3 regions of the Muribaculum sp. NM65_B17 genome follow, and region 3 is predicted to be linked to each of the others. Evidence: riboswitches for the same ligand, from Rfam matches in the RefSeq annotation. Region 3 holds a riboswitch; each other region holds the start of a gene.

Region 1 (4,879 bases), on a different contig from region 3:
GTCAAGGTTGCGGAGCATCGCCGATTCCTCGGCTGTAAGTGCCGATGGCGGCTCATATCCAAGTGCCCTGTGCCGCATGTAGTCGCTCGGTGTCAAATTGTATCTGGCGGCTATTTCGCGTATCTTCCGACGCTCTGCGGCTGTCATCTTCGTGGTGACGGTGCATGAGCGCACAGCCTCCGGCGGCAGAGTCTTTCTCTTTGTTTTGCCCATATAAGTGGTATTCTGTGATTTGTAAAACTGATTGTCTGGGTGCAAGCCTGCGAGCGGCCATGACCGTGACCGCAGGGAGCGGCGAGGCGTTTTGGGGCAACAGAGCGGAGCGAGGGTAACACCAAATCAGAAACTAAGGTCTCCCTGCATGTAATCACGGTGGTTCATGGCACATCCGGCGTGGCTCTCAATCTGCGAAGAATCCGTTGGCTATAACCTCTCCGTCCGGGTTTTCCCAGCCTGATATGCAGGTGAATGAAAGGGCCGACCCGATACGGGAGTTGAATATTCTGACCAGCCCTGCGGCCTCCATCCTCGCGAGAATATTGTGCGTCTTCTTCCGTCCGAGATTCCATTTGTCGGCGAGGCTGATTTCCGAGAACTGCGCTTGTCCCGGCTGGAGGTTGAGCGGTCTGCGGTATCCGGCATCATATCCGGGTGTGGTTCTCATGTCTTTCAGCAGACCGCCGAAGATTGCCATGTTCCGGATTTCGTTGCCGTCGTTATCGGTGGTTGTTTCCGACAGCCATTCGACGGCTTCAGCTGGCAGCCGGAAGCTGACGGATGAAAAGGGATAGGTGTTTTTATGTTCCATGTTCCTGATTGTCATACGATGTTTTTATTATGTGGTCATTCCCGGATTTGACTGCCGTTGTCGGGATTATAATCGGGAGGCCAAAAAGATTCCTTGTCCTTGTTCCCCCATGATATAATCACAGCTTGCAATAATTTTCAAATCTTCCCGGCACCCATGCCCTTTATCCTGTCGTATTGTATTGCCGAAGTCATCTGTCATTGTTATAAAACACAATGAAGGGCAGGGAAAGAATGTCGGATATGATATTGTCTATTTCCCTGTCGGAGCGTTTACTGTCGTCTGTCCTGTATTGGAATTACTGTCGTGATGCTCTCTTTTCGGAAGATTGCTGATAACGGTCTCGATAGCTTTTGAATCTGAAGAGATTGTAAGCAGCGCGGTGGTGATGTCGATTATCTCATCCTTGCCGACATAGCGCGACACGGATTTCATAAGCTCCAGTGCCCGCGTCTGTCGATGTGCCCGTACACTGTCGGTTCCGGTGCACTCCTTGTCGCATCCGAAGTTGAGATAGCGGTTGACATTGGTGTGGTCATGCTGAGGCATTGTCTCCATTGTCATTTTTCCTGAGGCTATTCCCAGCATGACACGAAGTGCATCGGCTTCGTATGGGGTACACTCCTGAAGATTGGAATCTTTCGAATAAAATTAAGGAAAAATTTCATTAATTCGGATTTGTTTATTAATTTTGCAGTCGCATTGGTTCGCCGGGGGTTCACAGCCTTGGCGATTAAAAGGGAATCAGGTGAAAGACCTGAACAGACCCGCTACTGTAAGTTCCATTGAACCTGCCGGACACGACATCAGTGTCACTGACCGCCAAGGCGGTCGGGAAGACCGTCCGGAAGGGGAACAAGTCAGGAGACCTGCCATGCGAGTTAACATTTTCAATAATCTCGTGGATTAGATTTTGAGATGAAGAGATTTGGCTACAGCATGACACCTATAAGAGCAGTGTCAGATGACATGGGTTTTACGGATTCAGACTGCTCCATTGGCCGCGACGTGAAGTCGGGGCCGATTTATTGTGCATTGTCATTCAGGTTTGCCAAAACGTCCTTATCAGATCTTTTCCACCTTAACAGCTCATTGCGTTATGAAATGTCCGAGGTGCGAAAAGGAATTTCAATTTGAATTTCCTGATGTTCAGAATTGGCTGAAAAACTCCAGACTCGACAACAAGCAGTTGTCGTACATCCTGTTCAATTACGGCGGTCCGATTTGTGAGGACTGTGAGATTGACCTTGTGAGCGGTTTCTATCTCACAGGTGTACATCCGCGTTACATGAAGCATCGTAAATAACCTTTCAGACCTATCGAATATCATGTTTACAATGTTTCACGGCTTCCATTTGGTGGAGGAATACCATCAATGGAAAAGAGAGCATCGCAACAACCGCAATCCAATAGGCATAAAAGCTCTCAAACTCTTGCTCGCAATCACAATTCCATTGTTTCTCTGGGTTGCCCCGTCGTCTGTTTATGGTCTTCCCGGATTAACCACTGTCGAGCATCGCGTGCTGGCAATTTTTGTATTCGCCGCACTCATGTGGTTGTTCGATGCAGTACCGGCTTGGACGACATCTCTTGTGGTGGTTGTCCTGCTTCTTTTCTGCGCATCCAACAGTGCGCTATGGTTTTTCCAGACCGGTGCCGACGGCGAAAAATTCAGCAATCTTGTCAGCAACACTGATCTGCTGCATTGCTTCGCCGACCCGACAATCATGCTTTTCATCGGAGGCTTCATAATAGCGATAGCCGCCACTAAGTCTGGGCTGGACGTAAAATTGGCAAAAGTCATGCTGATGCCTTTCGGAACCAAATCTGAAAACGTGCTGCTCGGCTTCATTCTTGTCACCGCCGTTTTCTCCATGTTTATCAGCAACACGGCCACGGCTGCGATGATGCTGACATTTCTCGCACCTGTGCTGAGCGCATTGCCTCCTGATGGCAAAGGCAAGATAGGACTTGCGCTTGCCATTCCTGTCGGAGCCAATATCGGCGGCATGGGCACTCCGATAGGAACACCGCCCAATGCCATCGCCCTGAAGTTTCTCAACGACCCCGACGGCATGGATATGGGCATCGGTTTCGGACAGTGGATGATGGTGATGGTGCCGCTCACAATGGTGCTTCTCTTTATAGCATGGTTTGTACTCAAACACCTTTTCCCCTTCAAACAGAAAGAAATACATCTGAAAATAGAATCGGATCACGAATCGGACTGGAAGGATATTCTTGTGTATGTCACATTCGGAATCACCATTCTGCTTTGGCTAACAGACTCCGTGACCGGCGTGAACGCCAATGTAGTGGCTATGCTTCCGGTTGCCGTCCTCTGTATGGCCGGTGTGATAACCAAACGCGACCTCGAACAGCTTTCGTGGAGCATACTATGGATGATCGCCGGAGCTTTCGCCCTCGGAGTGGCCATGAAGGAGTCGGGTCTTGCAGCCCATCTGATAGAGGCTGTGCCGTTTGCTTCATGGTCTCCGCTGGCTGTCATCATCGGCTCCGGATTGCTCTGCTATCTTATGGCCAACTTTATCAGCCATACAGCAACAGCCGCGCTTTTCATTCCCATTCTTGCGATTGCTGGTAGCACTATGACCGAACAGCTCGCCGCATTCGGCGGGGTGTCAACACTTCTGATCGGTGTCGCCATATGTTCGTCCGTGGCAATGGTACTCCCGATTTCCACTCCGCCCAACGCACTGGCAGACGCCACCGGATTCATAAAGCAGAAATATATGGTAAAGACCGGACTGATTATGGGCGTTGTCGGGCTTTTGCTCGGCTATATGGTACTTATTTTTTGCGGTGTAAACGGAGTATTCTAAAGATTACGAAATATGGAAATAGAAGTTATCGGAAGTTTTCTTCCGAATGAGGACCTTATGGGCGCGCGTCTGAAATATGACTCGAAGCAAATCAGTCGTCAGGAATTGGATGCAATTGAAAACAACGCTGTCCGTGATATTGTGGAAAGACAGATAGAATGCGGCCTTCATTACATAACCTCCGGAGAAATCCGGCGCAAGCACTGGGCTAATGATTTCTGGTTCGGACTTGAAGGAATCACCTGTGAGCGCGTGGATTCCGGACGCATATACCAGCCTGTGGAGGCCGCGACCGACTGTCTCAGAATCTCAGGCCGCATCTCATACAATCCCGCACATACTTTCTTTGCAGATTTCATATTCCTCCGCGACACAGTGAAAGGAAGGGCAAAATGCCGTCAGACCTTACCTTCTCCGGCCAATCTTCTGCTTGAGATATACAATCTTACAGAAGGGCACCCTGAGATGGTCTATCCTTCGGTCGAGCTGCTTATTGATGACATAGCCGAAGCATACCGCCGGACATCGTTGCGGCTGCATGAACTCGCATGCGACTCGATTCTGCTAGACGATACAGCCTGTGGTCTTATGTGCGACGACAATTATACCAAGCGCCTTCTTCAGGGAGGCGTTGACCTGATGGAGCTGCACAGGCAGATTCTGACAGTCATCAACGCCTCGCTGGAAGGTCTTCCGGATGGAATGGAAACCGCAGTCTATCTTTCGGGCGGAGATACCGTTGTGCCGGAATGGGAGGTCATAGATTATCCCGACAACATAATGCCGAAGGCGTTGTCGTCTATCAAAATCGATAAATTCTTCCTTCCGTTTGATATCGGCAACGACTACTCACTGGAGGTGCTTCGCCATATACCCGATAAGAAGAAGGTAGTTCTCGGTCTGATTGACGCCCATTCCCCGTTCCCTGATGATACGGCTTCTATCACAGGAGTAATTCTGAAAGCATCAAAGCATATCGCTCAGTCAAGTCTTGAAATCAGCCCACGCACCGGCTTCAAGCTGTCGAGCTACGCATTTCGCGGACTTAGCAGCGAAGACCAGTGGCGTAAGATACATGAGCTTAACGAGGTATTTTCCTAAAAATATCATAAACAGTTTTTTCATACATCAAAGAAATCTTTTTTTTCTGCCGGAGAGGAAACGCTCTTTTACAGACTCTTTTCATTGCGTTTCCTCTCCTTTCTGTATCGCATTTGTCAACAATCTA
Region 2 (13,806 bases), on a different contig from region 3:
TCCCAATACCAGCTGTTCTCTCCGCTCGGAATCACGATTATCATGTCACGTTCATCGGCTATGCGCTTGATTTCGGGCTTTACGCCGAGCCAGTTGTCACAGCCTCCGCCCCACCCGTGCAGCAGATACACCACAGGATGACGGCCTTCGGAGTCGGGTGTGATGACATTTACATCCACGTTTTTACCCATGACACGGCTCGGCACGCTCACCTTGCGCAATGTCGACGCACACATCATACCGGGGATTATGGTCAGTAATAACAGAAGGGTCAGATATTTCCTCATTGTTTAAGATTGGTTTATTGCAAATTTAAATATAATATTCCACACTATACCAATAATTATACGTAAGTTTGTACAAAATTTTAATGGTATATGGCCACAAGCTTCCTCCAGATTGACAATCTCACTAAAAGTTACGGCGACAGGATGCTGTTTGACGGCGTCACGTTTGGCGTATATGAAGGCGACAAGATAGGCGTTATCGCAAAAAACGGCACGGGAAAATCGACACTGCTCAACATCATAGCCGGCATTGAAAACGCCGATTCGGGCGATGTCACATTCCGCAACGGACTTAAGGTGGGTATTCTGGAGCAAACGCCGCGCTTCGCTCCCGGATCATCGATCATGGACGCATGCCTGCTCGGCGACAACGCGATGTGTCACGCAATCGCCGAATATGAAACCGCCCTGCTCTCGGGCGACAACGACAGGCTCAACGAGGCCATACACGGCATGGATGCAGCATCGGCATGGGACTACGAGGACAAAATGAAGCAGCTGCTCGGCCAACTGAATCTACACGACATAACGGCATCGACCGACAATCTTTCGGGCGGACAGGCCAAGAGAGTGGCACTCGCCCGCGTGATTCTCGGCGAACCCGATCTTATAATCCTCGACGAGCCCACCAACCACCTCGACATCGAGATAATCGAATGGCTTGAAAACTATCTGACACGCTCACGCGTGACATTGCTGATGGTGACCCACGACCGCTATTTTCTCGACCGTGTGTGCAACAAGATAATCGAAATCGACCGTCAGCAGATATTCACCTACGAAGGCAACTACGACTACTACCTGCGTCGCCGACAGGAACGCATCGATGCCATGACATCGGAGCTGGCAAAGGTGAAAAACACCCTGCGCAAGGAGCAGGAGTGGATGCGCCGACAGCCTCAGGCACGCGCCGGCAAGGCCAAGTATCGAATCGACGCATTCTACGACCTGAAGAAGCGCTCGCATGTCGACCTGTCGGACGACAACGTTGAGCTTAACGTGAAGTCATCCTACATCGGCTCAAAGATATTCGAGGCAAAGGGCATAAACAAGCGGTTTGGCGACAAGGTGATTCTCGACGACTTCAACTACACATTCGCACGTTACGAAAAGCTTGGAATAATAGGCCACAACGGAGCCGGCAAATCGACATTCATCAAGATGCTGCAAGGCATAGTGCCGGCCGACAGCGGAGAGTGGAACGTTGGCGAAACGGTGCGATTCGGCTACTACAGCCAGGAGGGAATCGAGTTTGACGACAACAAGCGCGTCATCGACGCAATCACCGAGATAGCCGAGGACATCGTGGTAAACGGCGATGTGCGTTACACCCCGATGCAGTTTCTCACCCACTTCCTCTTCTCGCCTACCGACCAGCAGAAGTACATCCACACCCTCAGTGGCGGCGAACGCGCCCGCCTTCACCTTGCGGCTGTGTTGATGAGGTCGCCCAACTTCCTGATACTCGACGAGCCTACCAACGACCTCGACATCATGACCCTCGGCATCCTCGAGGATTACCTCGCCAAGTTCAAGGGATGCCTGATTGTAGTGAGTCACGACCGATTCTTCCTCGACAGCATAGTCGACCATCTATTTGTGTTTGAGGGCGACGGTGCAATCAAGGATTTCCCCGGAGGCTACACCGACTACCGCACATGGCTCAATGCACAGCCCAAGCCTCAGGCCGAGGCCGAAAAGCAGGCAGCCAAAACGGTGCGCGAACGCCCCCGACGCAGTTCCGACAACCGCATGAGCTACAAGGAGATGCGCGAATTTGAGGCTTTGACCAATGAAATAGAGAAACTTAATGCCGAGAAGGCTGCACTCGACGCAGTGTTCAACAGCGGCGAGGTGGTCGACGACATTATTGAAAAGTCGGCACGATATGAAGAGATAAAGGCTTTGCTCGACGAGAAGGAGATGCGCTGGCTCGAGCTCTCGGAGAAGGATCAGTAACATGACGCATCAATGACGGCCGTGCCGTTCACGCAGTATCACATAAAGGATTACGGGAGCTCCCACAAGCGGCGTTACGGCGTTGATGGGAAGTATCGTGCTTTCAGGCAGCACGCACACAAGATTGCATCCGAGCGCCACGATTGCGCCTGAGATCAGGGTGGCCGGCATCAGCACCCGGTGATTGTCGGTGCGGAATAGCAATCGGGCTATGTGAGGCACGGCAAGGCCGATGAATGATATAGGCCCGCAATAGGCCGTGATAACGGCTGTAAGCAATCCGGTGGCAAGTAAAAGGAGGTTGCGCACACGACGCATGCTTATGCCGAGATTGCGCGCATAGTTGGAGCCAAGGAGTATTATGTTCAACGGTTTTATGAGCAGGAGAGCCATCACTATGCCGGCCAGCGTAATCAGGGCAAACAGCGGCAACCGGCTCAACGACACACCGTTGAAATTGCCCATTCCCCACATTACATAGCTCTGTACGCCGTCGGCCGACGACATGTAGTTGAGCAGCGATATTACCGACGAGGTCATGTAGCCCACCATTATACCGGTTATGAGCAGCATCAGGTCGTTCTTAAGCCATGACGAGAATAGAAGCAGGAGCCCCATGATGAGCATACTGCCCGCAAATGCCGCCGCCATGACGGCAACGTAACCGCCCACCGAATAGCCGCCGGCGCTTATCGTTCCGCCAAGAAACAGCATCACGATTGCAACTCCGAGGCTTGCGCCCGAATTGATACCGAGAATCGACGGACCTGCAAGCGGATTGCGGAATGCGGTCTGCAGCATAAGTCCCGACACGGCCAGTCCGGCACCGGCAAGAAGCGCTGTGACAGCCTGAGGCAACCGGCTGCCCGTGACAATGAACCGTGCGGCACCATAATCACCGTCATGTCCCAGAAGTATATCCGTGACATCGGCTGCCGATATTGCCACCGAACCGAAGTAAAGGTTCATCACAAACAGCAACAGAAGAGTGACAGTGAGTATTATAAACCGCATGACACCGCCTATTTTATGATTGAGAAATAGTGAGGCCAATCAGGATTGGTCAGCGACAGTTCGGGATGAATCACGCGCATCAGGTCGTTAAGCAGCCAGTGAGGATGAAACGGAACCTCCTCATAGTAGTGTCTGTAGTTGGTGTTACATCCATAGACCACTCCGCGTTTCCACGGCTCAAACTGCGAGTATATCGCATCGTCGGCGCTCAGCGAAGCGAGCGTCATGTCATCGGCCTGATTGTAACGAAGTATCCAGATGTCGGCATCCTGAGCGCCGGCAAGCACCTGCTCGGGCGACAGCGCGATGCTGCCCGACCGATTCTCATTGACCGAAAACGGATTGGCACCACCGGCATCGTTGAGGTAATGCGTCACGATGGAATTTACGCCCGGCACATACCACGCCTGGCCATACTTCTTGTCCATCATGACCTTGGGTCGGCGGGCAATCGAGTCAACCGCGCTCTTCAATGAGTTGTAGCCGTGTTCGGTTTCGTTGAACAGCTTTTCGGCTTCGTCGTAACGGCCGTAAAGCATTCCATAGAACTTCATCCACTCGGCGCGACCGAGCGGAGTCGTTTCCATATAGTCGGCACACTCGATCAAGGGTATTCCGAGCTGCTCAATCTTCCCGTAACCTCCCGAATTTTCGTAAGGCGACAACAATATCGCCTGAGGATGCAGCTCGATAATGCGCTCGATGTTGGGTGACATTCCGCTGCCGCAATCGGCGATAATGCCCGAGTCGATGCGCTCGGCAAGCCGCTGCGTATGGATGTACTGAGCGTCACACACGCCCGTTATGGCGTCGCCGGCTCCAAGCTCGCTTATGAGGCTGCTGTGAACCGATGAATACACAAGCGAACTCTCAAGAGGTGTGCGCACGACAGTCCCCTCGGGAAGGTCGGAAGGCATCTCCGTGTCCGAAGGCACCAGTATATATGTGTGCAACACCTTGGTGGTGTCCCACGGGTTACGCACCACTGCCACCGTGTAATCGCCGGCATCCTTCAGCGTTATGTTTTCGGCATAACGTAACGGCACATCGGGCAACGCCTCAACAATGACATTCTTGCCTCCGCCACTGCAAGCGGCAAGAAGCAAGAATGAAAAACAATATAAAAACTTTAATAATCCGGTCATCAATTATCAGTTGAAGAATACGGCAGCCTTAGGATTCTGGCCTCCGCAATCAAATTTCTCTACAAAAGTACCATCTTTTTTGAAACGGTACACATTTCCGTTGCTTTTGTTGTAGAAAGTGGTAGCGATGTAGATGTCACCGTTTCCGGGATTAATCGAAATCATCGAGATACTTGTCGACATAAGTTCGGCGGGGGCATTCTTCAAAAACGATGTGCTATTCATAGTTCCGGTCTTCACGTTATAGGACGAGAAGGTGTTGATAGTCGACACATCGGGCCAGTTTGAATAGTCGGTGCGTGAGTCAAGCAGGTAGACAACGCCGTCGTTGGGAGCCATCTCAGTTGCATAACCGATGCGCGACACCTTGTTGCCGTTTTTCGGATCAATCATCTGAAGCACATAGCTTTCAGCCGAGTAGTCCCATGAAATGAGGAACACCTTGTCGTCTTCCTCAACCAGCTGGTTGGGATTGGGCGTCACCTCGATGCTCTCCTTCACTTTGAAGGTGTTAAGATCGATGACAACGACATTGTTCAGGTGAATGAAGTTGCCGTCGACAATCTCGTAGGCATTCGACACATAGAGCATGTCGTCACACACAGCCATGTTCTCAAGATTCTTGCCTACGTTGGTGAGCTTTGACTCAATCTTCATGGTCGATGCGTTGATCTTGGCAACGATACCTCCATAGAACGAAGCGTATACATAACCGTCCTCGGCGACTATTGCGCGCACACCGCCCTTCAGCTCCGGATCGGCCGAGAACATTGTGCGGCCATCCTCGACGCAAGCGGCATTAACTCTCGAAAGATAGTTGGAGCCGTGTACGGCTATGAACACCTTGCCGTCGTACTCTATCATAGCCTGTCCTGTGTCGCCAAGACGGGCACCGTTCTGCTTGTAAAATATGTCATCGATTATTTCACCGTCGTGATTGGGAGCATAGAACTCAATTCCCGAGTTGTTCTCCGACTGAGTGCCCTGATTCATTATATAGGCACGAGCCTTCGGAAGCACGAGCTTCGAGCCGTCATCGTTCCAATCGTCATCATCGTCACTGCTGCAAGAAGTAAATGCGGTTGCCATTGCAAGCACACCGAGCATACTCAAAAATAATTTTTTTGCTTTCATAAGGTTATTACGTTAAGTTGATTGTTATGCTCTATCAAAATTTGAACGTACCAGTCACACGCCATGACCGTCCGGGCATGGGATAGTACTTTATGACATCATATTGCTTGTCGGTGAGATTTATTATTTCGCCCTGCAGGTCAAGTCTGTACCCGCGGAACAGGAATTCATGCGACAATGTGAGGGTGTGCTCGGCATATCCGTCAATCTTATTCACGGGAATGTTCTGCGACAGGCAGTAACGCTTGCCCACCCCCACTATCGAATAGCCCACATCAACCCAGGGCATGTCGATTACAGCCGACACATTCCCGCTGTGCCTGGGAGTGTAAGGCAACTGATGCTTGTAGCTCTTTGAGTCGGGATCGGTGAGGTCGACAGCCTTCTGAAACGTGTAGGCACCCGAAAGCGTCAGCTGCACCTTGCGGCTTAACGAGAATGCCGAGGCAAGCGTGATGTCGACTCCCGTCACATGCACCTTGCCGTAGTTGGCCATCGTCCATGCATAGGTTGTGGGGAAAGCGACAATCTTGTCGGTTACGTTATTGAAATATCCGTCGACGGTAAACGAGAGGTAATCCATGAACGATGCCGGCAGAATGCTCCATGTCACACCTATATTATATTCATCGGCCTTCTCGGGACGCAGCTTGCGATTGCCGAGGCGATAGTAGTAGAGGTCGTTGAACGTGGGAGTGCGGAACGTGCTCTTGTACATTGCCCTGAAATAGAGCTGCTCGTCACGCCAAGGCTGCACGCTCACCGACACTCCGGGCGAGAGCCGGCTCAGGTCGTCGGGCTTTTTGCCCGCCTTAACCCTTTCGTTGATATAGGTTCCGAGCAACACTCCGTTGACGGTGAGCCCATTGAGGCGGTAACGCACATTGAGCGCAGTCAGTGAGGTGTAACGCGTAGGGAACGGACATTCGGGCATAGTGCTGTGGAGAGTGTTTACGGCAGCATCCTGCGCCAATGCAATCTGAAGGGGCTGCACGGGACGATACACGGCCGAAGCCGTCACGTAGTACTCGTTCTGGCGATGTGTGGCCGAATATACTCCGTCGGAATACTGCGGTCCGAGATCACGGTCACGATTCCATCCGTAATTATACTTGGCCTGAGCCTGAAAGTTCCACTTGTCGGAAAACTCCTTTCGGTATTTCACCTGAACGAATGCGTTCTTGTCCCACAACGTTTCATCGGAAACGGGATTATACAATGTCACGGGGCCGGGCAGTCCTCGCTTGGAGTAATAGTAGTAACCCTTTACCTGCAAGTTGCTGCTGTCGGCAAATGTGTGATACAGATTGCCTTCGCCGTGCCATGATGTTATCGCCGAATTGTTGCGTCGCTCCTCGGTGACATACTTTCCGTTGACAAGCCTGAAGGGATAGTTGCCATCGGCTCTCATGTAATCGCCTTCGAGCGAAGTGACGGTGTTTTCGCCCAACTTCTGCCACCAACGCACTGCGGGAGTTATGTAGCCGAACGAGCCGCCCTTTATCTTCACTTGAAATGCCGACTTGTCGTCGCCGTCGAATACGGGCCGCTGGGTAACGATGCTCAGCACTCCCGCCGATGCATAGAGCTTTGCGGGCTGTAGCAGATCCTCGTTCTGCCCGATGGCAAGCGACAGCATCGACACATTGTCGAGCGAAAAACGCCCTATGTCAATCTGTCCCGCCTGACAATTGCTTACAGGCGCTCCGTCGTAACTCACTCCTGTGTGGGCCGCACCCATGTTACGCACCGACACCGTCTTCAATCCTCCCACGCCGCCATAGTCACGCACATTGGCACCGGCAAAGCGTCGCACTGCGTCGGCCATGTTCTGGATACCCAGCCGGGTAAGCTCCGTTCCTGAGAGAGTCTGCACAGGAGCCGCCGTAGAAACCTTTATGGGAGAGCGTCGGGCCTCTATGACTACATCGTCAATGCGCTGCATCGTTATGGAGTCATCGGGCACCGAAGCAACGGCAGCCTCCGCACTCAACGAATGCAGAACCATCCACACAAACAACGGCATGAAACACCGTGACTTCTTTAAGGTCAATTGCATTAAAAAGATAAATATGTGTTCTCTCGTCCTCGAAAGAGAATCATTACACAATGTGCAATTGGCAGGTCTTCGGACTTATTCCTGTCATCGGACGCCTTCCCAAAGCCGACATAAGAGCTTCAGTGGCCTAAGATACCGATGCATTGCCGGAAATTACCGCAGCGGGACTGTCCGGGATTCTCACCCGTGTTCCCTTTTTATCGCCGCACGCAGATAACGCGACAGCGAACCAATGCGAGCGCAAATTTATAACTTTTCCGCTAACTGTGCAAAAAAATCAAGGGTGCTGAACTGATTCAACGCCCTTGATTTCAAATAACTCATGGATTTACAGCCCCTTATGCAAGCGAAGCTATAACCGATTTTATATCCTGAGCAAGAGCATCGGCCTTCTCCATGGTCGACGCCTCGGAATAGATGCGTATTATGGGTTCGGTATTGGACTTACGCAGATGAACCCAGCAGTCGGGAAAGTCAATCTTCACACCGTCGATGTCGGTTATCGTTTCGGAAGCGTAACGCTTCTTTACAGCCTCGAGTATTGCGTCGACATCAATGTCGGGGGTAAGCTGTATTTTATTCTTTGCTATGGCATATTCGGGATAGGTAGCCTTGAGCTCCGACACCTTCTTGCCGCTCTTGGCCAGCAGTGTGAGGAACAGAGCCACACCCACCAGTGCGTCACGGCCATAGTGGGATGCGGGATATATGACACCGCCGTTACCTTCACCGCCTATCACGGCTCCGGTTTCCTTCATCTTTGTCACTACATTGACCTCGCCCACAGCAGCGGCCGAATATTCACAGCCGTGTCGACGGGTGACATCACGCAATGCGCGTGACGAGCTGAGATTGGAAACAGTAGAGCCGGGAGTGTGGCTGAGTACATAGTCGGCCACGGCCACAAGAGTGTACTCCTCGACAAACATCTCACCGTTTTCCATCACGATTGCAAGACGGTCGACATCAGGATCGACAACGAAGCCCACATCGGCCTTACCGTCATGCATGAGGTCGGCAATCTGAGTGAGGTTTTCAGGGATGGGCTCGGGAGTGTGGGCAAACTTTCCTGTAGCCTCGCAATTCAGCTCAATGATGTTCTTCACACCGAGGGCGCGAAGCAACTGCGGGATAACGATGCCGCCCACCGAGTTGACAGCGTCGACAGCCACGGTGAAGTCGGCCTTGGCGATAGCGTCGACATCAACGAGGTCAAGCGCAAGCACCGAGTCGATGTGACGGCGATTGTAGGTTTCATTGCTGTATACATGACCGAGAGCGTCTACTTCAGCAAACGAATAGTCGTCGGCCTCGGCAATTGCAAGCACCTCCTTGCCCTGAGCGTCATTCAGGAACTCACCGTTCTCATTCAACAATTTGAGAGCGTTCCACTGCTTGGGATTGTGCGAAGCGGTTATGATGATACCTCCGCAGGCCTTCTCCATGACTACGGCAAGCTCGGTGGTAGGGGTTGAAGCAAGTCCGATGTTGACAACATCGAAGCCCATGCCGGTAAGAGTTGCCGTCACGAGGTCGCTGACCATAGGGCCTGAAAGGCGTGCGTCACGGCCAACCACTATAGTGCGTGACTTGCGAGTAGTGCTGCCGCTTATGAAACGTGCATAGGCAGCCGTAAACTTAACAATGTCAAGCGGACTCAAACCTTCGCCGGGACGACCGCCGATTGTTCCGCGTATACCTGAAATCGATTTGATTAGCGACATGATTATATGTTTAGATTCAAAAAAGCGATTACTCTGCGTTAAATCTTGCTCTTGTAGTAGCGCACATTATAAAGATAAGGAATCACCGAGGCAATCTCATCGGTCAAGCCGTAGGCCGAACGCACAACGATGTTCACCTCGCAGCCGTAGCCGAGATAGTTCAAAGGCATCTGAAGTGCCTGACCCCATGCCGACGAGCTTGAAGTGTGGAAATTGAGGTAGCGGAACGATGCGTTGTTGTTGACATTCTCGGAGTTGTTCAACTCCTTTTCCAATTCGCCCGTGGCGGCATAAGTGTGAAGATTATAACGCATAAAGCGGAAATATACCAGGTCGTCGGCCTTGGCACGATTGTTCATGTCACCGCGATTGATGACCTGCATATATACCGAGCCGTCCTCGTCCATACGATAATAAGGAGCGTCTTTACCCACCTCAAACACTGAATCGGCGGGAACCGATCCAACTACGCGCTGATCGGCGAGAAATGCATTTATTGACTTGGTTTCGTTGTTAAGTCCGTCGGAATAGCTTTCATGATCGCTACATCCTATTGCCGAGAGGGCTATGAGCACTCCTGAGAACAATGAGATGAAAAAATTGCGAGTTATTTTCATATTTATTTCAAATTATATATAGTTTCAATTAAATCAATCGTGCAAATATCGGTCGTTTTCGGCAAGTGACGACATGAACACCTCAACCGCCTCATCGAGAGTGCCTTCAAACTCCCCTCCCGCGGCATTGACATGGCCCCCGCCGTTGAAATACTTCTCACACAGCTTGTTGACAGGGAAGTCGCCTTTGCTGCGTGACGACACCTTTATATAACGCTTGTCGTCGCGCAAGAACACTGAATAGGTCACCTCGGGTATCGCCAAAGGCGCGTTTACAAGTCCCTCGGTGTCACCCTTCTGATAGTCATAGTCGTCAAGCTCCTTCTGGGTCAATGTAATCAACGCGGCCTTGTGCTCGGGGAATATCTGCATCTTCGTTCCTACGGCATATCCGTTAAGGCGCAATGTCGACACTGTCTTGGTGTCCATTACACGCTTGTATATCTCGTCCTTGTTGATTCCCTTGCGGATAAGCTCGGCAATCACCACGTAGAGGTCGGGGTCGTTGGAGTTGTAAGAAAAGTTGCCCGTATCGGTCATCATGCCCGTATAGATGCACATTGCAGCCTTGCGGTCAATGAGGTTAAACAACTCAAGACGGCACAAAAGCCTGAACATCAGGATGGCAGTCGACGACTGGTCGGGATGCGATATTATGACATCGGCGAAATCCTCGGGGTCCTGATGATGGTCCACAAGCACTTTAGGAGCCGATGATGATGCAAGATCGTCGCGCATGTGGTCGACACGATACAGCGAGTTGAAGTCGAGGCAGAATATAAGGTCGGCATCGCACAGCAACTGGCGAGCAAAGTCGGTATATTTTGAATAAGGCACAATATCCTTTGCTCCGGGAAGGAAGCGCAGAATCTGCGGCGGAATGTCGGGCGTGACAACACGTGCCTCCTTGCCGATGGCCGCAAGAACGTGCATAAGCCCGAGCGACGAACCGATAGCGTCGCCGTCGGGCGACATGTGACATGTAATCACTATGCGTTCACTGCGGCCAAGCAGCTCACGCACAGCCTTAACCTTGGATTCTTGAATTATTTGTCGTAACATGCAAGAATGGCTTTCATAATTTTAAGGTGCAAATATACTCAAAACACTCGACATACACCACCAAAATTATACAAATACCGACTATCGGCAAGTGAATGTAAGTTAAACAATCGACATCAGCGCCGCTACGAATAATACAAATAGGCATTTTTAGTTAATGAAAAGGTTGATAATCTGATATTTTTTTGCGAAATTTGCAGTCAAATTGTATTTTCATACTTGAAACATATATATTATTAATTTATAACAACTTACTAATGAAGAAGAGTGCACTTCAAAAAGCTCGTGCGGCCTATCAGCCCAAGTTGCCGATAGTGCTCACCGGTGCGGTTAAGGCCGTAGAAGGCAAAGCCACAAATTCAGTTGCTGATCAGGAGGATATCCAAAAACTGTTTCCCAACACTTACGGTCTACCCGAAATACATTTCGAGAAAGGTCCTGCCGTAAAGTCAGCGCCCATCAACGTAGGTGTAATTCTGTCAGGAGGTCAGGCTCCCGGCGGACACAATGTAATCAGCGGTCTGTTTGACGGAATAAAGAAGGTGAATCGCGACAGTCGTCTATACGGATTCCTTATGGGTCCCGGCGGATTTGTTGATCACAAATACATGGAACTTACGGCATCATACATCGACGAATACCGTAACACCGGAGGATTTGACATAATCGGTTCAGGCCGTACAAAGCTTGAAACAAAGGCACAGTTTGACAAAGGTCTTGAAATCCTCAAGAAGCTCAACATCAAGGCACTCGTAATCATTGGCGGTGACGACTCCAACACCAACGCCGCCATCCTTGCCGAATACTACAAGTCGATCAACGCAGGCGTTCAGGTAATCGGCTGCCCCAAGACTATCGACGGCGACCTGAAGAACGAGATGATCGAAACCTCATTCGGTTTCGACACCGCAACCAAGGTCTACAGCGAAGTAATCGGTAACATCCAGCGCGACTGCAACTCATCGAAGAAATACTGGCACTTCATCAAACTGATGGGCCGCTCGGCAAGTCACATCGCCCTTGAGTGCGCACTCCAGTGCCAGCCCAATGTGTGCATCATCTCGGAAGAGGTTGAAGCCAAGAAGGAAACCCTCAACGACATCGTAAACTCAATCGCCGATGTGGTTGCAGCACGTGCCGCCAACGGCAACAACTTCGGCAGCGTCCTCATTCCCGAAGGTCTTATCGAGTTCATCCCCGCAATGAAGGCTCTTATCGCCGAACTCAACGACCTCCTCGCCGACAACGCCGAAGAGTTTGCCAAGATCGACCGTCAGAATCAGCTCAGCTGGATTGTTGACCGTCTGTCGAGCGAAAACGCATCGATATTCAACTCACTTCCCGAAGGCGTCGCCCGTCAGCTCTGCCTCGACCGCGACCCCCACGGCAACGTACAGGTATCGCTCATCGAAACCGAGAAGCTGCTCGGCGAGATGGTGGGCCGTCGCCTGAACGAGATGAAGGCCGAAGGACGCTACGTAGGCAAATTCGCTTCGATGTTCCACTTCTTCGGATATGAAGGCCGTTGCGCCGATCCCTCAAACTTCGACGCCGACTACTGCTACGCACTCGGATTCAATGCCGCTTGCCTCATCAACGCAGGAGTCACCGGTTACATGTCGAGTGTGCGCGGACTCACCAAGCCCTCGGTACAGTGGACAACAGGCGGTATACCCATCACCATGATGATGAACATGGAGCGCCGTCACGGTGCCATGAAGCCTGTTATACAAAAGGCTCTCGTAAAACTTGACGGAGCACCCTTCCTCAAGTATGCCGCTCAGCGTGACACATGGGCAATCAACACCGACTTCATCTACCCCGGCCCCATCCAGTACTTCGGTCCGGCTGAAGTGTGCGACCAGCCCTCACTCACTCTTCGCTACGAGCACGAAAGCCGCTAAGCCCGTTGTGAGGTGACCTACACAAGTCACCCGCATCGCCAACGCATAAAACCCGACTCACAGCTTGCAGAGATCGCCCTCGGGGGAGCACTTCCGCTCTCGGGCGATCTCTTTTTATATGCACATGACAATCTAATAGATGTTAAAACCAATCGAAGAGGGTCAAACATTTTCACAGCCCGGGGGGTTATATGGTAAATAATTAAACAACAACTATACCCGACTATGAATTTTATCTGGTTTATACTTATCGGCATCGTTGCCGGAGCTCTTGCCGGCAAGCTGATGCGAGGCGGTGGATTCGGATGGATTCTGAATCTGCTGCTCGGTATTGCAGGCGGTGTACTTGGCGGATGGCTGTTCGGACTGTTCGGCATATATACCGACAGCCTCATAGGAAGCCTCATCACCTCGACCGTAGGCGCCATTGTAGTGCTATGGATTGCGTCGCTCGTCAACCGAAGCATAAACAAGTGACGACAACCCACGTTCTAACATTAAAATATAATTTATTATGAAGAATTGTCATCTATTTTTCACAGGCCTCATTCTCGGCGCTTTGACCGGTATTTACGCTGAGCGGTATTCACGCACAACTTCACGCGGACGCAAGATACGCCGAGAGGTAAACCGCACCCTGCGCGACCTATACGGTGACGCACGCGAGCGCATAGGCCGTGTAAAGGAATCGGTCGAAGACAAAGTCGACGAAATAGCCGACGCAGCAAAATAGCAGCTTTTTTATTTATGCAAATAGAGCGCGAAAGGCCTCCTCGACTTTAGCTACCTCGACAATCTTAATTTTAAGTCGGGATGTGTCGAAGCCTTTCATATTGTTCTTAGGCACAAGAATTGTGCTGAAACCCAACTTTTCCGCCTCAAGCACTCGCTGTTCTATGCG
Region 3 (13,806 bases):
CAATTGGAACAGACCTTCATTTTTGCTGCGTAAGATAATTCTCGATAAGTTCTAAATGGTTCTTTATTGAAAGTTTCTTTAGAACTCCCAATCCGGGATAACGACTAGCATCTAATATCGCTATCAATTCTGAACTGGCCTGCGTACCCTGTATTTCGGAATAAAACGTTTTTAATTTAGTTGCCGCTTCATAGAATTTACCGGGAATATTCGTGTTGTCACTATTGTGGTCTGACACAAAATGTCTTACGAATATTTCGTCTTCATTCTTTTGATATGTCATATGAATGGCCACAGCATAAGGCAACATTCCACTCTCTTTAAAAGAACTTGGTAATGTTACATAGTCTGCGAACCCCTTATATCCGTCTTCACTATAATACCTGTGCTCCTCAGTGAATTTTTCTTCTGGTATATTTAGATAATCGGCATTTCTTGGCTGTTCATGAAATTGATCATCAAGTCTGATCAGCTCTTTCCCGGACTTTGCAAGCAGTCGTCTATTGCGACGATCTCCCTCTATGTTAGCCACAACATATTTAACCGAATTATTCCTCAGGAGTTGATTCACATCCTCTTTGGAAAGATCGATAGAGTCTTGAAAAATAATCATAACATCATTAAGCGAATTAGTAGCAATATAAGTTTCGATATAACTACCTGTCCCGCTGTAGATAAATGCAGGAATCCAGCCTACCAGTTCTTTAAGGGAGGGAAGATTTGCCATAATGTCTTGATTCTCTCGCTTAAAATCGCCATCGCTTGGGTTAAGCACCAATGCAAAACTAATATTTTTGCCAGACAAAGCATCAATAGCTGCCTTCAGCCCATTAAACGAACTTTTCACAGGCTCTATAATGGGACATACATGAGAGGGCGTTGGAGTCTCTTTTGAAAACTCTCTCAAAGCGATTAGCTCGAACTGCTTACCCCTTAGATATGGATAATACATAATTTTATATGCTTAATATTGGCTTGTTCAACGATTCTTTTAAAATGTCAATCTCTTCTTTTTTCAGATTTAACGACAGAGCTATCTGACGCAATTCAATAGGAGATGACCTTAAAAGAGAAGTATTATTCTTTCGGTGTTTGATTTCTTTTAATATCAATGGCCGCAATACTTCCAATGGAATCTGTTTCATCATTTCAAAACAATGATCAAACATTTTAAAACATGAAACATTTGGAATTATACCATAATAAGTCTCAATGATATTCTTATACTCCTGTGTATGGAGAACTCTCATAAGCAAAGCAATATCAATAAGCTGATTCTTATGAGCATCTCGAAATTGAATCAATTCAACAGAAGTTTTTGTATGGAAAAACAATAGTACACCGATATTTTCATCAATCAAATGGATGTATTTATCCAGTAAATCTTCTGAAACGATTAAGTAGCATTTGTCGAAAAATTTACTATAATTCTCCAATTGACTACTTAGTCGTTTAGGAGAATCATATTCGGTTTTAATTTCAAATGCCTTACTCTCACCATTAAAGAGCGCTATGTCAACTATCGAAGGAGGTATCTTAAATTCGTTAAATACAACAGTTTTCGATGTGCCATATTTATTGATAAGAATTTTTGTTATGAACTCATTCTTATACACATATTCACAACAATATTTTTTCCTTATAGCCCGGTAGATCTTTCTAACGACATCTCCGTATGTGACATAAGAACTAATGTCAATATCATACTGCTCAACAATAGCGTTTAACCTAGTAAAGTCATTATATTCAATTATATCCTTAAAGACAGAACGAGAGAATACTAAGGAAAAGCTCCTTAGCATATCTATTTCTGAGTATGGATATAGTTGGCTCATATCTATCTGGGTACTTTATCTTGCAAAGATAGTGATTTTAGGTTTAACAACAAAGCAATATGCTGTAGAACATATAGTATCTTATCGCCTGCCACCAATACCGCAGCGTTTGGGCTGAGATGGTTTCATCATTCGGTGGGCTTGCATCATGCAGCGATAGGCGAAGCGGCGGTCGTCTTCATCCGGATTGCGTCCCCACGGGAGGTCTGATGAGATGCCTCCGCCTCCGCATGACTGGGCGAATTGCGTCGCGCCATCGAGATAACCGAGGAACAAATACATCGCACACTTCAATATCTCGTTGGGTCGCTCGGCGATTGCAGTCAGGAACTCGCCATCAACCCTGGCTTTCTGTTCCGACGGCATGGTATCCAACAGGGAACGGACATCGACAACCATTCTGGCAAAGACGGCATCAGTAAGCCTCATACGCACCTGTTCTTGATTCTTTTCCGTGAACTCGTGGAAATTCTTTTCCGCATTATCTCGTTTCTCGCTGAGTGCGTCAAGTTCATCCTGAAGCTCGGTGAGTTGCCGGTCGGCGGTCTTTAGCTTGTCGCGCTTGTCGGCAAGTTTCCGTCCGGTAGATTCAAGCTGGTTTTCAAGTTCGGCGATGCGGCGACGCAGTTCGGAAACATCTCCGGCACCATTCTCGATGTCTGACTCCAACCGGGCTTTCTCGTCATTCAGTTCAGCCTCCTGTCTTTCAAGATTCGCAATCATGGTCGTTAGACCCTTCACTCGCCGCTCCGATTTCCGAATTTCATCTTCGAGCTGACGCAACTGTTCGCGGTTGTCGTCTATAAGTGTTTCGAGTCTAGCGTTCTCACGGTGAAGGTCGCGATTGTATTCAGCGGTCGAGCGATGGCGTGCGCCGGTCACTTGGATGTCATCGCCACGGTAAAGGCCGTATTTACGGTTCACTTCAATTGAGAATGAAATACAATTATCGTTCCCTTTATGTAAAATTCTATTTTGGCGGATGAAAAAAAATGATTAATTTTGCGCCAGTTTTGGCTCGCATAACGCGATTAATAGGGAATCCGGTGAAAATCCGGGACAGACCCGCTACTGTAATTCCTTCAGAACTCATCAATATTATGCCACTGTCGGCTTGACCGATGGGAAGGCGTTGACGAGGGGATAAGTCAGGAGACCTGCCAAGGCAACATATAGTTTTGTAGTTCTCGGGTTTATTACCACAAAACAGCCATTGTTCTCCTAAAGGGAGAACGATTATGGTTTGCTGCGTAATAGTACCCCAATTTAAATTTGCAGCAAACCAAATGAAAAATTGGATACTTATTATCGTCATCTTAGTACTCCACCTGCCTTCGCAGGCGGCTAAGCCCTTTTATACACTTTCGGGAAGAATTTCGGACAGATTGAGCGAACCTGTTTCATTTGCGACGTTAACCTTCAACGATAAAAAATATATAACCACAGTTGATGTTGACGGCAGATATGAAATTAAGTTGGAGAAAGGCGTATACTCCGGAATAGTGTCAGCTGTAAGCTACAGAACAGTTGATTTTAAGATAGAATTGGCAAAGGATACTGTCTTCGACATTGTGATGGAAGAGGATGCGGTGCAACTTCAGTCTGTTAATGTCTATGGTAAGACAGTCGGAAAACAACTTGAGGAGGGCGCATTTTCAGTCAATGCGGTTGAAATAGCTCCGAATCTTAATAAGATGGTCACTCTGAACGACCTTATCGACCGTACCTCGGGTGTGAAAGTTAGGCGAGAAGGTGGGGCAGGTTCTGACTTTGATCTGACCATCAACGGAATGTCGGGCAATTCAATCCGTTATTTTATAGACGGAGTCCCTCTGGAGACAAAAGGCACAGGTCTCACTCTTGACAATGTACCTCTTAATACCGTCGAGAGAATAGAATTGTACAAGGGCGTCGTTCCCTCATATCTCGGTGCTGATGCGTTAGGCGGCGCGGTAAATATCGTAACCCGTAAGAAACGGCAGAATTATCTTGATGCCTCGTATGGGATAGGTTCTTTTCATACGTATTTAGGAGATATCACAGGACAGTATTACATTCCTGGCACACCTGTAGTCATACAACCGACATTCAGCGTCAATTATTCAAAGAATGACTATAAGATGAAAAATGTCGAGGTATGGAGCGAGGAACAAGACCGTTATATTTTTACTAACAAACAGCGCTTCCACGATGATTATTTTTCTCTGTTAGGTCAGGTTGAAGTTGGCGTGAATGATGTGAAATGGGCGCATAAGTTTTTTGTCGGTTTTTCGTATAATAAGCTGGACAAGGATATTCAGACAGGCGCTATGCAGAATAAGGTCTATGGTGAAGCCAGCCGACACACACATTCCTATAATATTTCAGCCCGCTACAATAAGAGATGGGAACAGGTGTCGACACGTCTTACCTTATCCCATACATGGGATCATAGTGAGACTGTTGATACCGCCTGCCGCAAATATTCGTGGGACGGCACATGGATGCCTTCATCCGGCAATGAAATGAATAATCGAGCAAGGACAATTCGCGTTTATAAACGCCCACTTACTGTTTTGAATACCGGAGTAGACTATGAGCTTAACGAACACAATACTTTTGCGTTCAACTATATGCTTAATCGGCGGGGCAATAACAGATATGATGAAATTGATAAGAACTTCGAACCGTCGAATGATGTTGTTACGAAACACATTCTGTCGCTTACATATTCTCAATCGTTCTTCAACAAAAAATGGCAGACTTCCTATTTTGTCAAAGACTATATTAATGCTCTGTCAATTAAGCAGTCTGATGATATTGTAATCACTGGTTCGGACAAAATCGATAGAAATAATGTGAAGAATTATAGGGGCGCGGGAGTCGGAAGCCGTTATTCTGTTTGTGAACCCTTGTCGGTTAAAGGATCATATGAGCACAGCGTCCGGTTGCCATTATCAAGAGAATTACTTGGCAACGGGACTACTGTCTATCCAAATCTTGCTTTAAGCCCGGAAGCGAGCAACAACTATAATCTGGGAATATTCGGCATATATTATTTTGACAGTCTGAATCAACTGAGTTATGAAGCCAATGGATTCATCCGTCATGTGCAGAACTATATCCGTGCAACAGTTTCGGAAAGAGAGGGAATGATGCAGTATGTCAACGAGCCAGCTATTGATATAAAGGGATTTGACGTAGAAGTCTCGTATGTCTGGAATAATTCATTTCAGTTTACAGCTAATGCAAGCTGGAGTGATGCGCGGGATCTGAAGAGATACAAGACCGACGGCAATCTTTCTGCAACATATAAAAACAGAGTTCCGAACCGACCTTGGTTTTTCGGCAATATAGACGCGTCATATACTTTTCGAGATCTTATCATGAAGACCGACCGACTTGGGATTGTAGCGGAGTACCAGTATATCCATTGGTATTATCTGAATTGGGAGGCATTTGGTGCCGCCTCGTCGAAAGCACGTATTCCGACGCAGAATATTACTAATGTATCTCTCTCCTATTGCTGGCACAACGACAGGTATAATGTCTCCTTAGAATGTAACAATATATTTGACCGGCTGGCCTACGACAACTACATGCTGCAAAAGCCTGGGCGGTCATTCGGGGCAAAATTCAGAATATTCATTAACTAACAATCAATTAACAATAAGCAATGAGAAAAATCAAATTTTTACTTATTTCGTTCATGGCGCTTTTCATCGCCTTTGGCATGACAAGTTGCTCGAGCGAAGACGAGCCGGATCAACCGGACGATCCAACAGTCATTCAGGATTATCATTTCGACCTCTGGGTCGCACTTGACCGTCACGGCGGTATGGGGCGCGATGTACAGACTCTTGTACGCAGCGTAAACTCTCTCGAAGCAGGTCAGCCTGAAATTACATTCCAGGGAACAGGTACTGAAGTGAATTCAATTCTTTCGCTTGAGACCATACTAAAGGGCGCGTACTATTATCAGGTTCCTGTTTCCGGCGATCGCTTTGCCAAGTACATCATCAAAGACAATAAGGTTGAGGTTGTCAAAGAACGCCGCTTCCAAACCAACACCTACGCAACCCGCAAGTACACCCATGCTTGGATTAATGACAACACCCTTGTCATAATGGCAGCAACCGGTGACGCTACTAAAATCGTATGGACAAAGCTCAACGCGGATGACATGACTATCATCAGCGAAGGGACTCTTGATGTGCCGATGCCCGAAGGCGGTGAGCTTTTCACTACATCAGGTATCCTTAACTATCGCGCATCCGACAACAAACTGTTCTACTTCTATTTCGCCAAGCAGAGTGGACGCCGCGGCAAGAGGGTGACACCTATGATGACCGCTGTCATCAATCCTGCAACAATGGCTGTTGAAAGCAATACCCCATGCTTCCTCGATTGTGAAATGGTAGGCACTGCATATGGCGAGCTTCTCCAGACAACGACTTTCATCGACGGAAACAACAATCTTTATATAGCTTGTGTGACAGACGATGCCGATGGCAAAGAATACAGCCATCTTCTCAAGATTCCGGCCAATTCAACCTCATTTGACCAAAGCTACGATGGTTTCACTGCCGGTGGAAAGCTGATTTCGGTGATGTATGTTGGCGACAACAAAGTCGTGGCTTATGCGCGTGATGACGCCGCAGGAACGGACATCGATTCCTTCAGCCATTATTATACTGTAATTGATGTTGTCTCAAAGACAAGCACTCCTATCACTTATAATGGTCAACGTCTTGCTTACAGCAGCGGTCGCTTCTCGTCGCGTATGGCCTATGTCAATCATAAGGCTTATGTAGGCGTGGATACAGAAGGTCAGAAACCTCAGATTTATATCTACGATGTAGAAAAGAACCAGACTGCACTTGGTGCGACGATGGCTTCAGGCTACTACTTTGAGCAAATCAGAGTTGTAGAAGACGCTAAGTAAACGAACAATTATTCCTTTATATGTCGTTCTCCCGGAACATTCTGCCAAATAAGTTCCGGGAGTACTTTAGCCATTTAATAGATATGAAGAGAAAATTCATAGTGTTTATTATAACTATGTTGAGTATGGCGGCTGCACATGCGCAAAGTTTCGATAGTGTGCCGAAAGAAAAAACAGCGATTCTTATGGTGCATTTCGGCACGACCTATGACGATACCCGTAACGCGACTATCGACGCAATTAATGAAAAGACGAAAGAACATTTTCCAGGCGTAACTGTCGTGGAGGCATATACTTCGCGTATCATTATCAACAGACTGGAAAAACGCGGAATCCATAAACAGACACCGCAAGAGGCCTTACTTCGACTTGCTGCCGACGGCTATACCCATATCATAGTTCAGGGAACCAACGTAATCGATGGAATCGAAGCCGAAGTATTGCGTAATGACGCTAAATTGATGACACCGTTTTTCAAAGAAATACGGGTGGGACGTCCATTGCTTTATTCTGTGGATGATTGTCAGAATGTGGTCGGTATTTTAATCAATCGATATGGAAAAAACACGCAGAAGAACGGAGCCTTAGTATTAATAGGTCACGGGACCTCGACTCCGGCTAACGCTGTTTATTCCCAGATAGACTATATGCTGACAGCCGACGGCGCACCTCAATTTCATGTAGCTACAGTTGAGGGTTATCCTACATATGCAACGACATTGGCACGATTGAAATCGTCAAAGACAAAAAGCGTAACGCTTGTTCCTTTCATGTTCGTTGCAGGCGATCATGCCCGCAATGATATTGACGGCGAGTGGCGCGAGAAATTTGAAAAAGAAGGTTTCAAGGTATCGGCAATCCTGGATGGATTAGGTCAGATACCCGAGATTCAAGATATTTATATCGACCATATCAAGGATGCCTTTGATGCGCCCGTTCTTGATTCAGCGAGTCAGAAATCATCATACATAAAGGAAAACCTATAATTATGACAAGAGTCAGGAATAAAGTCCTAATAATTATCGGGATAATCATTGTCCTTGGTGGTTGCATCTACAGTGTCCACGTATTGTGGTTCAGGCCGATCTCTGTCCTTGTCGTCAATGCACTTCCGGCACAAGAAGCAGAAATAGTGCTCAACAACGACTGTAGTGATATTGAAGTTTCATGTCGATCGATGGAGGACGCCGGGGATTTCGAGAAGTATGACGCGGTATTGATGTATGGCCGAGGTCTTTATCTTGACTCGTTACAGTTGGTTTCGCTTGAAAGAGCAGCAGAAGAAGGTGTTCCTGTTTTTACCAACACGCTGCGTAATTTTAGTTTTGCCGTCAACCATAATCTTGATTCTGCACAGTGCCGACAACTTCAGAAATATTTCTCCAATCAATGTGGACGAAATTATCGCAATCTTGTCAGATATACAGCTGCCATTGCGGCTCCTCGCAGAATCGACAGTGATTTGTACGAAGACCCGGTTGAGATGCCGTTCAATATGTATTACCATATCGAACCAGGCAAGTATTTCGATAGAGCGGCAACGCTTACTGAATATCTAAAACAGGAAGGCTTATATAACCCGAAAGGAACAAATGTAGCATTCGTATCGGGAGTGAGTTTCCCGGTGGAAAATAATCGTGCGCAAATAGATACGCTTATGTCGCGACTTACCCGCGCCGGCTATAATATCTATCCGATTACAGCTACGGGACCAAAGCGTGCCTGGATGATAAAAGAGGTGAAACCTGAGGCAATCGTTTATCTTCCGATGGGACGTTTAGGAAATGATTCACTTATCAACTGGGCATACCGGCAGCAGATACCGCTGTTTATGCCATTCCCTCTCATTCAGTCAAGAAAAGAATGGCTGGATGTAAATAAGCCGATGGGCGGCGGTACTCTAAATGCCCGTATCGTTGTTCCCGAAATAGACGGCGGAATGACTCCTCTATGCATTTCAACGCAGAACGCAAGCCATTCCGGCTATCTGCTCTATACGCCGGAGCCGGAACGAATAGATGCCTTTATGGAGCAATTTGAGCGCTATATGCGTCTGAAAACCAAATCGAACAGCGAAAAAAAAATCGCCATTGCCTATTTTAAATCTCCCGGCAAAGATGCCTTATTGGCATCCGGCATGGAGGTAGTGCCGTCGCTTTATAATTTCCTCGAACGGCTTAAAAAAGAGGGCTATGATGTCAACGGACTTCCCTCAAGAGTAGAAGAGTTTAAACATCAGCTTATGAAGCAGGGGAGCGTCATGGGGTCGTATGCTCCGGCAGCGCAGGAAACTTTCATGAACGAGTCACATCCGGTTTGGATTAATAAAAACGAATATGAAAGATGGGTAAAGGATGTTCTGCTTCCGGAAAAATATAACGAGGTCGAGGAACGTTACGGCAAAGCTCCCGGCAGCTTGTTGGCAAGAGGTGACAGCCTTGCTGTCGCTGCATTGCGTTATGGCAACATCCTTCTGTTTCCTCAGCCGAGACCGGCTCTGGATGATGACGATTTCAGACTGGTTCATGGTGTTGATGTACCACCACCTCATTCATATATTGCGCCATATCTTTATATGCAGAAAGGGTTTGATGCGGACGCGGTTATCCATTTCGGTACTCATGGCAACCTTGAGTTTACACCTGGCAAGAATGCCGGACTGTCACAGGCAGACTGGGCGGAAGTTCTGATCGGCAATCGTCCGCATTTCTATTTCTATACCACCGGTAATGTTGGTGAAGCTATTATCGCAAAACGCAGAAGCCATGCTGTGATAGTGACCCATCTGACACCCCCTTACGTAGAGAGCGGAATGAGAAAGAAATATGCCTCGCTAATCGAAGAAATACATGATGCTATCGCAGACCCGTCACGAAACACAAACGCTCTTAAAAATAAAATCATGGATCTGGGTCTGCAAAAAGACTTCGGACTTGATTCTGTGCCGACAGGAACATATTCCATTGATGAACTTAAGAAAATAGATTCATTTGTCGAAGAGCTTGCTAATGAAAAAATCACCGGCGCATATTATGTTATGGGGGAGTCTTATTCTCCTGCAGATATGACAACCAGTGTCCTTGCAGTGTGTGCGGATAAACAGGCTTATGAAAAAGCCAAAAAAGATTTTGAGAGAGGGAAGATTACAAAAGAAGAACTGCAGGATTTCACTTTCATCGCTCACCGTTATCTGCCGATGGCAAAAAAGGAGATAACAGATTGTCTCAACGGTGTTTCTCATTCCGAAACCGGTGAAGAGGCGCTCGAATACCGCAGGCTGCTGACAGAATCGGCAGGTGCGGAAATTAACAGTATGGTGAATGCGCTGAATGGGATTCCTGTTTGGCCGGCTCCTGGTGGCGATCCTGTATTGAATCCCAATGTCCTTCCTATGGGCAGGAATATGTACAGTATAAATGCAGAAGCAACTCCTGGTCCGAAGGCATGGGATGACGGTGTCGTTCTTGCAGAACAGACACTGAAAAATTATCTCTCTAAACACGGCGAATATCCCCGTAAAGTAAGCTATACTTTCTGGGCCGGTGAGTTCATATCGTCGCATGGAGCGACCATTGCTCAGGCAATGAGAATGTTGGGCGTAGAGCCGGTAAGGGATGAACAGGGACGCGTGATGGATTTAAAACTTACACCGTCCGAGACTTTGGGGCGTCCTCGAATTAACATTCTCGTGCAGGTATCGGGGCAGTTGCGCGATATTGCCGCTTCCCGTTTAAAAATGTTGACCGAAGCTGTGGAGCTCGCGGCCGGAGCGAAAGATGACATATATCCTAATTTTGTCGCCGAGGGGACGCTGGCGCAGGAGAAAGAGCTTGTCGAAAAAGGAGAATCTCCACAGCGTGCGCGTGAACTTTCCAATATGAGAGTATTCGGTCCCGTTAATTCTGGCTACAGTACCGGTATGCTGCGATATACTGAAAGTTCGGGCGAATGGGACGACAAGGCAGAACTCGTCGACGGATATCTCAACAATATGTGTGCTGTTTATGGCGATGACGACAACTGGGGGACTATGAATAAAGATTTGTTCTCTGCGGCTATATCGAAGACAGATGTTATCGTACAACCTCGTCAAAGCAACACCTGGGGACCGATTTCTCTTGATCACGTTTATGAATTTACCGGTGCGCTTTCGCTGACATCGGCAGCCATTAACGGCAAGGAACCGGATGCAGTCTTTGCCGATTACCGCAATTCCTATCTTCCCAGACTTCAGGATACACGTGAGGCTGTGGCGGTCGAGACAAGAGCAACGATCCTAAATCCTGAATTTATTCGACAACGAATGAAAGGAGATGCGACGACAGCTCAGATGTTCGGAGAAATTTTCAGAAATATTTTTGGCTGGAGCGCTACCAGAAGCAGCGCTCTGCCAAAGGATATTTATGATGATCTATATGAATTATATATCTTTGATAAAGAAAATCTCGGAGTTAAAGACTACTTCGAGAACGTAAATCCTGCCGCTATGCAGGAAATGACGGCGACAATGCTTGAAAGTGCCCGCAAAGGATTTTGGAAGGCAAATAAAGAGCAACTGCTGAATACGGCATCTCTGAATGCGCAGATTACAGAAAATCATGGTGCGCCATGTACGGAATTTGTATGCGGCAATAAAAAGTTGCAGGAATTCATTGGCTCAAATCTTGAGGGTAAGATTTCGGAAAATTTCAAGGATAACATGGCTAAAGCTACTGCAAATCCGGCAGGTGCTAAAGTATTGAAAGAAAACAGCGGCAATATATTGTCTATTTTCGACAGCGATAATATTTCCGGCGTTGTAATATTTATAATTGCCGGCTGTCTGATTTTGATATTTGCGGTTATTGTATTAAAGAAAAGGAGGCGGAAATGAGCTGGATGCTTATATCGTTATGCTTTATCATTTTCTTCTCTTCAGAAGTGAAGATGTCGCTCATGTCCTTGAAAATATCTGTAATATGGTCACTTTTCTTCGGCGTTGCGGGATATCTGGCTACAATTATGTTTTCAGGCATGTCAAGACTTGAAGCTTTAAGCGTTCTGAATACGTCAGATATATCCACTCTTGAATTTGTTGAACAGCTGATAATGTACGCGTATTTCTTTTCAGGCGCACTTCTGAAGAAAATATTAGATTATTATCCCGGTTTGATGCTTTTGGCTCCGGTGTGTGTATTTGCCTATCTTTTTGTGGGTCAGTTCCCCGGAATGGATTTTACTCTTGTCGGAGCAATGGTGGGGTGTATAGTTTTTTCACTCTCCGCAGGATTTGTAGTGCTTCTAAGATACTTGGCAGCGAACTTAAATGTGTTTTATAAGACTGTCCTTGTTGCAACTTTGGTTAATATTTTATTCTACGGCCTTTTATGAAAACTCTATCTGACATTCTCTTCGTAATCTCTAACGGACTGCTCATTCCGGTAATCATTCTCTTGTTGTACCTTGCAATGCGTGCGGTCTGGGTTCTGTTCTGTTTCTATAACGAGTACAAGCAGAAAATGAAGATTGCCGGTATTTTCAGACAGATGATACAGAATTATTCTCCAGAAGAGCTTGATTTAGCTCAAGAGCAACTGGATAGTCCCGGTAAAGACTGTGTGGCGGCATGTTTTCAAAATCTTTTATCTCACAAAGATGATAAGATATATTGCGAGCATCTTCTTGCAGATTTTCAGGTTGACGTGCAGAAACAGCTTTCAAAATACAGAATACTTATAAAGCTCGGTCCCATGCTGGGACTGATGGGTACTCTTATCCCGATGGGACCTGCGTTAATTGGTCTGGCAAGCGGTGATATTGTTTCAATGGCTTATAACATGCAGGTCGCTTTTGCGACAACTGTTGTCGGAATGGCTGTGGCGGCAATAGGCTTGGCCGCACTGCAAATGAACAAGCGCTTTTATGCCCGTTCGTTTAATGACCTCGATTTTGTTTTCCAAAAAATTACAGCGCAATGAGACAGAATCCGATAATGACAGAAGATGAAAACAGCGACAATCCCTTGGGCATGCTGACAAATCTGTTTGATGTCGCAATGGTATTCGCAGTGGCGCTTATGGTTGCATTGGTCGCACATTTCAACATGAACGAAATATTCTCCAAAGAAGATTATACCATAGTGAAAAATCCAGGAACTGAGAATATGGAAATTATTATGAAGGAGGGCAATAAAATTAAAAAATATACCCCGTCGGATACTGAAAACCAGGCAACCGGCTCGAAAGGTCGGCGAGTAGGTTCTGCCTATCAGCTTGAAAACGGAGAGATAATATACATCCCAGAATGAAATAAAAAGAAGAATATGAAACTTTTAGGATTGATTGCTACATTTGTATCTGTTATTCTTACTTGTTCTTGTGGAGGAAGCCATACTTCTTCAGGACAAGGTGATGACGAAAATATGACAGTAGATTCCATTTCCATGGTCTCACCGAAGTATGCCAAAGGCTTCAAAGTGAATTATCTTGACGACATAGTCCTTCTCGATATCAATGATCCTGAGAATCGTGAAGCGGAACGATTTCACTTTGCCTTGACTGATAAAGATTACTCAGGGACTATGCCCGAAGGTTATACCCGCCTTAACATTCCTGTAGAGACGGCAATCTGCATGACATCTCTTCAACTATCTAATTTTATTAAGCTTGACATACCTGAAAAGGTTGTAGGGATAACAAGTACGCGACATCTGCACAATGAAAAAATGAACAGACAGCTCAAAGAGGGCAAGACACATAAAATCGGAATCGAGGGCAATTTTGACAATGAGGTCATAATGGCGCTAAATCCCGACGTAATATTCATATCTCCATTCAAGAGAGGAGGCTACGATGCCATCCGCAACGTTGACATACCGATGATTCCTCATCTCGGTTACAAGGAACTCAGCCCACTCGGTCAGGCTGAATGGATAAAAGTGATTGGCTTGCTCACTGGCAATGCAGAAAAAGCCAACAAAGAATTCAGCGCTATCGAAGGACGGTATAACGACCTGAAGGCGTTGGCAGATACAGTCAAGACCCGGCCTACTGTTTTCAGCGGTGAAAT

The links. A riboswitch is a leader RNA that binds a small molecule or an ion and turns the genes downstream of it on or off. The one in region 3 is predicted to bind cobalamin.
Region 1: it holds a riboswitch for cobalamin, as region 3 does, so the genes downstream of both, E5354_RS02540 (hypothetical protein) here and E5354_RS12190 (TonB-dependent receptor) in region 3, are expected to answer to the same signal.
Region 2: it holds a riboswitch for cobalamin, as region 3 does, so the genes downstream of both, E5354_RS09295 (TonB-dependent receptor plug domain-containing protein) here and E5354_RS12190 (TonB-dependent receptor) in region 3, are expected to answer to the same signal.

What each region holds. Positions count from the first base shown of each region.
Region 1 is NZ_SRYY01000001.1:577,127-582,005, reverse strand. It holds gene E5354_RS14290 (plasmid mobilization protein) at 1-213, opposite strand, end outside; gene E5354_RS02550 (hypothetical protein) at 401-808, opposite strand; gene E5354_RS02545 (hypothetical protein) at 1,061-1,372, opposite strand; cobalamin riboswitch at 1,495-1,700, shown strand; gene E5354_RS02540 (hypothetical protein) at 1,908-2,114, shown strand; gene E5354_RS02535 (SLC13 family permease) at 2,137-3,651, shown strand; gene E5354_RS02530 (hypothetical protein) at 3,664-4,752, shown strand.
Region 2 is NZ_SRYY01000005.1:224,558-238,363, reverse strand. It holds gene E5354_RS09320 (alpha/beta hydrolase) at 1-287, opposite strand, end outside; gene E5354_RS09315 (ABC-F family ATP-binding cassette domain-containing protein) at 378-2,246, shown strand; gene E5354_RS09310 (iron ABC transporter permease) at 2,256-3,260, opposite strand; gene E5354_RS09305 (ABC transporter substrate-binding protein) at 3,269-4,405, opposite strand; gene E5354_RS09300 (DUF5074 domain-containing protein) at 4,412-5,512, opposite strand; gene E5354_RS09295 (TonB-dependent receptor plug domain-containing protein) at 5,574-7,547, opposite strand; cobalamin riboswitch at 7,641-7,847, opposite strand; gene glmM (phosphoglucosamine mutase) at 7,937-9,322, opposite strand; gene E5354_RS09285 (DUF4827 family protein) at 9,361-9,939, opposite strand; gene E5354_RS09280 (DHH family phosphoesterase) at 9,973-11,001, opposite strand; gene E5354_RS09275 (diphosphate--fructose-6-phosphate 1-phosphotransferase) at 11,259-12,905, shown strand; gene E5354_RS09270 (GlsB/YeaQ/YmgE family stress response membrane protein) at 13,131-13,382, shown strand; gene E5354_RS09265 (YtxH domain-containing protein) at 13,420-13,638, shown strand; gene radA (DNA repair protein RadA) at 13,651-13,806, opposite strand, start outside.
Region 3 is NZ_SRYY01000010.1:17,293-31,098, reverse strand. It holds gene E5354_RS12205 (sce7725 family protein) at 17-952, opposite strand; gene E5354_RS12200 (sce7726 family protein) at 957-1,835, opposite strand; gene E5354_RS12195 (hypothetical protein) at 1,917-2,759, opposite strand; cobalamin riboswitch at 2,833-3,015, shown strand; gene E5354_RS12190 (TonB-dependent receptor) at 3,122-5,470, shown strand; gene E5354_RS12185 (hypothetical protein) at 5,491-6,759, shown strand; gene E5354_RS12180 (sirohydrochlorin cobaltochelatase) at 6,843-7,745, shown strand; gene E5354_RS12175 (cobaltochelatase subunit CobN) at 7,748-11,632, shown strand; gene E5354_RS12170 (hypothetical protein) at 11,629-12,129, shown strand; gene E5354_RS12165 (MotA/TolQ/ExbB proton channel family protein) at 12,126-12,716, shown strand; gene E5354_RS12160 (DUF2149 domain-containing protein) at 12,713-13,045, shown strand; gene E5354_RS12155 (ABC transporter substrate-binding protein) at 13,061-13,806, shown strand, end outside.